One region of the Xanthomonas sp. WHRI 1810A genome, then DNA from elsewhere that is predicted to be linked to it. Evidence: predicted binding sites of a transcription regulator. Region 1 holds the regulator's gene; the other holds the start of a gene.

Region 1 (3,412 bases):
GGTCTAAGCAAGACAAGGTAAACAATTAACATGGGCAGCATGCATCCCGTACAGGTTATTGCAGTGACCGGTGGCAAAGGTGGCGTAGGCAAGACGAACGTGTCGGTGAACCTTTCACTGGCGCTGGCCGAGCTTGGACGCCGCGTCATGTTGCTGGACGCCGATCTGGGTCTGGCCAACGTCGACGTGCTGCTGGGGCTTACGCCAAAACGCACCCTTGCCGACGTCGTTGAAGGTCGATGCGAGCTGCGCGACGTCCTGCTGCAGGGCCCGGGCGGTATCCGCATCGTGCCGGCGGCGTCCGGCACCCAGAGCATGGTCCACCTGACCCCGGCGCAACACGCAGGGCTGATTCAGGCGTTCAGCGACATCGGCGACAACCTGGACGTGCTGGTGATCGACACCGCTGCCGGGATCGGCGAGTCGGTGGTGAGTTTCGTGCGCGCCGCCCAGGAAGTGCTGCTGGTGGTGTGCGACGAGCCGACCTCGATCACGGACGCCTACGCCCTGATCAAGTTGCTCAACCGCGACTACGGCATGAACCGTTTCCGGGTCCTGGCCAACATGGCACAGAGCCCGCAGGAAGGTCGCAACCTGTTCGCCAAGCTGACCAAGGTCACCGACCGCTTCCTCGACGTCGCCCTGCAGTACGTAGGCGCGGTGCCGTACGACGAATGCGTGCGCAAGGCCGTGCAGAAACAACGCGCGGTGTACGAAGCGTTTCCCCGTTCCAAGTGCTCGCTGGCGTTCAAGGCCATCGCGCAGAAAGTGGACACCTGGCCGCTGCCGGCCAATCCGCGTGGGCATCTCGAATTTTTCGTCGAACGCCTGGTGCATCAGACCAGCGCAGGGCCAGTGTCATGACAGCAAGTGGGTATCGCATGTACAGCAAATCGTCCCGTGATTCCCAGTATGAGCTGATCGAGCGCTATGCGCCCTTGGTCAAGCGGATTGCCTATCACTTGCTGGCGCGTCTGCCAGCCAGCGTGCAGGTCGAAGACTTGATCCAGGCCGGCATGATCGGGCTGCTCGAAGTGTCGACCAAGTACGACTCCACCAAAGGCGCCAGCTTTGAAACCTACGCCGGGATTCGTATCCGTGGCGCGATGCTCGATGAAGTGCGCAAGGGTGACTGGGCGCCTCGCTCGGTGCACCGCAACACGCGCATGGTCAGCGACGCGATTCGTTCAATCGAAGCGAAAACCGGGCGTGACGCTAAAGATCACGAAGTTGCGGCCGAACTCCAATTGAGTCTCGACGATTACTACGGGATTTTGAACGATACCTTGGGCAGCCGGCTGTTCAGTTTCGACGACCTGTTACAGGACGGCGAACATGAAGGGCTGCACGAGGACGGCGCAAGCCAGTCGCTCGAGCCGTCGCGGGATCTGGAAGACGAGCGTTTCCAGAGCGCGTTGGCCGAGGCCATCGCCAATCTGCCAGAGCGTGAACGCCTGGTGTTGGCGCTGTACTACGACGAAGAGCTGAACCTCAAGGAAATCGGTGAGGTCCTGGGTGTCAGCGAATCACGGGTCAGCCAGTTGCACAGCCAGTGCGCCGCGCGTTTGCGAGGGCGTCTGGGAGAATGGCGAGCACGTTGACAGACCCGCAACGCACGTTGCGTGTCGTGTTCTGCCGCATTTATTTGCCAAGCCCGTCGTGGTTTCGTGCAGCCCGGTCAGCGAGCTGTGCCGGTATTGATTGAACGCGCGTCCAGGTGCTGGACGCGTTAAAGACTGCTTGGAGGTCGAATTGGACAAGAACATGAAAATCCTCATCGTTGATGACTTCTCAACGATGCGGCGGATCATAAAAAACCTGTTGCGTGACCTTGGGTTCACCAACACGGCCGAAGCAGATGACGGCATCACCGCCTTGCCGATGTTGCAAAGCGGCTCGTTTGATTTTCTGGTGACCGACTGGAACATGCCGGGCATGTCCGGCATCGACCTGCTGCGTCAGGTGCGTGCCGACGAGCGCCTGCGCAGTCTGCCGGTGTTGATGGTCACCGCTGAAGCCAAGCGTGAGCAGATCATCGAAGCCGCACAGGCCGGTGTCAACGGGTACGTCGTCAAGCCTTTCACAGCGCAAGTACTGAAAGAAAAAATCGAGAAGATATTCGAGCGCGTCAATAGCTGATGTTCGCTGCGAGGGCGCTATGGATTCCAAAGATTCGACAATGGGTGACTTTGAGTCAACCCTGAAGAAACACGCACAGCAGCTGGTCGAAAGCCTTGAAAAAGGCAAGTTCGGCGACGCCGTGCAACTGATCCATGAGCTGAACCAGACCCGGGATCGCGGCCTGTATCAGGAAGTCGGCAAGCTGACGCGTGAGCTGCACAGCGCCATCGTCAACTTCCAGATCGACCCGAGCATGCCCCAGGCCGAAGAGGTCTCTCAGATCACCGACGCGACAGAGCGCTTGTCGTACGTGGTCCGGCTGACCGAGAACGCAGCCAATCGGACCATGGATCTGGTGGAGCAAAGCACCCCGTTGATGAACGGGCTCACCACCGACGCCCAGGCCTTGAGCGCCGACTGGGGCCGCTTCATGCGGCGCGAGATCAGTGCCGAAGAGTTTCGCGACCTGGCCCGCCGTGTCGACACGTTCCTGACCCGCAGCGAGCAGGAGACCCACGAAGTGGCGGGCCACCTGAACAACATTCTGCTGGCCCAGGATTACCAGGACCTCACCGGTCAGGTGATCAAGCGCGTGACGCAGTTGGTGACCGAAGTCGAGAGCAACCTGCTCAAGCTGGTACTCATGGCCAGCCAGGTCGACCGCTTCGCGGGCATCGAACACGACCAGGAAGTCTTCCGTCAGCAAAAAGAACAGGAAAAACTTCACTCCAAGGGTGAAGGTCCGCAGATTCATGCCGATAAACGTGAAGACGTCGTATCCGGTCAGGATGATGTAGACGATCTGCTATCCAGCCTGGGTTTCTAGGTTCTGAGTCAACAGCGGTGGTGAGCCGGCGGCGTGATGTTTGACCGCCCCCGGATCACCCCCACTGACGGCTTAGCCCACGACCTGGATCGGTTGACGGTTAAATTTTAGGAGCACCCCCCCAATGAGCTTCGGCGCCGATGAAGAAATCCTTCAGGATTTTCTGGTTGAGGCCGGCGAGATTCTGGAGCAACTGTCCGAGCAACTGGTCGAGCTGGAAAGCCGCCCGGATGACGCTGACTTGCTCAATGCAATTTTTCGCGGTTTTCACACTGTAAAAGGGGGCGCCGGCTTCCTCCAGCTCAATGAGCTGGTTGAATGCTGCCACATCGCCGAAAACGTCTTCGACATCCTGCGCAAAGGTGAGCGCCGGGTCGATTCCGAGCTCATGGACGTGGTGCTTGAAGCCCTGGACGCGGTCAACGCCATGTTCGGCGAAGTCCGTGAACGCACCGAAGTCACCCC
Region 2 (3,412 bases), on a different contig from region 1:
TCGCCCCCATGCAGAACGCCGCGAAGGTGAACAAGCCCACTTCCACCGCGTACGTCCCGCCAATGGGCAAGCCCAGGCGCCACAGCTCTTTCAGGCAACTGCGCGACAGGTTCATCAGCCCCACATGGAGCGGGTAGGCGGCGTACGCCCGGTGATAGCGAATGTGCAGCGCCAGAATGATCGCCATGGCATTGGTGACAATCGCGGTCACCAGGCCAATCCCCATCAGCCCCCAATGGGGCAGACCGAACAGGCCGTGAATGAACGCGTAGTTGAGTGCGAAGTTGGCGGCGGCGCCGCCGAGGCTGATTGCCATGACCGGGCCGGCCCGGCCTAGCGCACTGGTGAAGCCGCGCAGCGCCATGAAGCTCAGCAGGCCGGGGAGGGCGAGGGGGAGGGTGATCAGGAACTGGCTGGCCATGTGCACGTTGGCTTCGTCCTGACCCAGTTTCAGCAGAATCGGCTCGAGGTTCCAGAGGATCAGCGCTGCGATCAGCGCCATGCCCCACGCCAGCCAGAAGCCGGCTTGAGCCAGGGTGGTCACGCCCTTCACATCGTTGGCGCCGTGACGAATCGCCACCAGTGTGCCGACCGCTGCCATGACGCCGACGCAGAAAAAAGAAATGAAGTTGTAGCTGGCTGCCCCCAGGCCACCGCCGGCCAGGGCTTCCGGGCCCAGCTGACCCATCATCACCGTGTCGGTGAAGACCATGAGCATGTGCGCCATCTGGGATGTAATCAGCGGCCCGGCCAGACGCAGGATGATCCAGAGTTCTTTAAAGGCGTGTGCGTGCATGGTCGTGGCGCTCGGGGGCAGGTGTCGATAAGCCGGTCATTCTGGTGGGTAAGGTGTTTGCGCACAAAGGGATAAATCCGATCCATAGCATGATTAATACTCATGCTGAGTTTGAGCTACAGTGACGTCCAGCCCCGCCGCAATGCAAAGAGGAAGCCCCGAATGTCTCGAAGTCTTGCGCCGTTGTATGCGTTACGTGCATTTGAAGCGGCAGCACGTCACGCCTCGTTCACCCGTGCTGCCGAGGAGCTTTCGATTACGCAAAGCGCCGTGAGCCGGCATATCCGTACCCTGGAAGATTACTTTGCCTGCCGGCTGTTTCAGCGCAACGGTCGCAACCTGCAACTGACGGAAGCGGCGCGCACGCTGCTGCCGGGCATCCGCGAGGGGTTTTCCGCGCTGGAGCGGGCATGCAGCACGCTGCTGGCCGAAGAGGGGATCTTGCGCATGAAGGCGCCTTCCACCCTGACCATGCGCTGGCTGTTGGCGCGGCTGAGCCGCTTTCGTCATCTGCAGGTGGGCAACGAAGTCCAGCTGACCAGCGCCTGGATGGACATCGATAATGTGGATTTCACTCAGGAGCCGTTCGACTGTGCGGTGTTGCTCAGTCGAGGGCATTTTCCGCCGGACTGGGAAGCGACATGCCTGTTTCCCGAGCTGCTGATTCCGGTGGGCGCGCCGACATTGCTGGAAGACAAACCGTGGGATGTCCAGCGGCTGGCCAGCGCCGAACTGCTCCACCCAACCCCGGACCGGCGCGATTGGCGCTTCTGGCTGGAGCGTATGGGCCTGTCTGATCAGGTTTCGCTCAAGGGCGGCCAGGTGTTCGACACCCTTGAGCTGGGCATGATTGCGGCAGCGCGAGGGTATGGCGTGTCCATGGGCGACTTGCTGATGGTGGCCGAGGACGTTGCACAAGGGCGCTTGAGTTTGCCGTGGCGCACGGCGGTGGTCAGTGGTGAAAACTACTATCTGGTCTGGCCGAGGACGCGTCCTGGCGGAGAGCGCCTGCGCCGGCTGAGCGACTTCTTACTGAACGAGGTGCACGCCATGTCGCTGCCGGATGTGACGATCCTGAAATAGCCTGTAACCGCTGATCGGCCGTAGTGTCCCTGTGTAGGACTCAAGTATTTCCGACGTCGGCCGAATCCGTCTTATCAGAGTCATGCGTCAGCAACGGCTCACCAAGCTTGTTCATTTGAAAGTCCGAACATGCGCTGGGGGTCGATTGACTCCAGTGTTTCGGTCAGGGAGTCGTCATGTCTAAACCTCGCGCCCGTATCGCAACCCAACTAGGTGTCGCGCTGGCTGTCATCCTTGCCGTCGTGATCAGCGGCAGTACGCTGTTCGCCTTGCGCTCACTGGATAACGCGAACCTGGCGATCCGGGAAGAACACATGGGCAGCGAGGCAAGACTGCTGGCCGATCAGCTCAATACCTTCCACAGCACCTTGCGCGACAGTACCCAGCGCCTGAGCGGCTTGTTCGAGAAGCGCTTTACCAACGGCCTGACCTTGCAGGCAGACCAGTCGATCACGGTCGGGTCCTTGCAGACACCTGCTTTGCTGCTCAACGGTAACCCGCTGAACAACGACTTCGCCGAGGTCGACGACTTCCGCAGCATAACGGCGGGCGTGGCGACTGTATTCGTGCGCAGTGGCGACGATTTCGTACGCATCAGCACCTCCCTGACCAAGCAGGACGGTTCCCGCGCGATGGGTACGGTTCTGGACCACAAGCATCCTGCTTATGAGCGCCTGCTGGCGGGTCAGGGCTACGTCGGCCGCGCGCTGCTTTTCGATCGCTCGTACATGACCCAATACTCCCCGGTGCGGGATGCTGCGGGCAAAGTCATCGCCGTGCTGTTCGTAGGGTTCGATTACACCGACGCCCAGAAAGCGCAGTTCGATAACCTCAAAAGCTTCCGCATTGGCGCGACCGGCTCGCTGGCGCTGCTCGATGAACAAAATCAGTGGCTGGTGCCGCCGGCGGGCGTGAAGGATCTGGATCAGGCGAGCAAAACCCTGGCCGGCTTCATCAAACATCCAGGCAAAGGCCGCTACTGGCAGGATGCAGGCAGTGATTTCTACACCGTGGTCCAGCCGTTTCCGGGTGGACCCTGGTCGGTGATGGCGACCATGCCGAAAGCGGAAATCAGTGCAGTGACCTGGAGTGTTGGCACCCAGTTGGCCATTGGCAGCCTGTTGTCGATGCTGATCGCGGTCGGTGCGGCGATCTGGTTGCTGCGCAGCAAGCTCAAGCCGTTGTCCGATCTGGTCAATCAGGCCCAGGCGTTGGGTGGGGGCGATCTGAGCGTGCGTTCGACGGTGACCAGCCACGATGAAATCGGACAATTGGCCGGCAGCTTCAACAAGATGGGCGAAGCGCTGTCGACCATGGTGTCGCATATCCGTATCGCCGCGCAGGAAGTCAGCGGGCGGGCGCAGGCATTGTCCGGTTTGTCCGGTGGTGCCTACGAAGGCATGGAGCAACAGTCCGGCGAGATCTCCAGCATGGCCGGGGCCGTCGAGGAGTTCAGCGCCACGGCGTTGAACATTGCCGACAACATGGGCCACACCGAGCGATTGGCACAGGGCAACGCTCAGCAAACCCGAA

Evidence for each region. The regulator FliA, encoded in region 1, starts transcription of late flagellar genes. The targets are predictions, from matches to a motif close to TAAAGTTTNNCNNNCNNNGGCCGATAA.
Region 2: ABQX22_RS07465 (methyl-accepting chemotaxis protein) is a predicted target of FliA. The motif match lies at 1,920-1,946, and genes of this name have one in related genera.

Annotation. Positions count from the first base shown of each region.
Region 1 is NZ_JBEGED010000005.1:136,640-140,051, reverse strand. Features, by position in the region: gene fleN (flagellar synthesis regulator FleN) at 31-864, shown strand; gene fliA (RNA polymerase sigma factor FliA) at 861-1,601, shown strand; gene cheY (chemotaxis response regulator CheY) at 1,753-2,139, shown strand; gene ABQX22_RS09925 (protein phosphatase CheZ) at 2,180-2,947, shown strand; gene ABQX22_RS09920 (chemotaxis protein CheA) at 3,072-3,412, shown strand, end outside.
Region 2 is NZ_JBEGED010000003.1:303,663-307,074, reverse strand. Features, by position in the region: gene ABQX22_RS07475 (NorM family multidrug efflux MATE transporter) at 1-796, opposite strand, end outside; gene ABQX22_RS07470 (LysR substrate-binding domain-containing protein) at 959-1,879, shown strand; gene ABQX22_RS07465 (methyl-accepting chemotaxis protein) at 2,056-3,412, shown strand, end outside.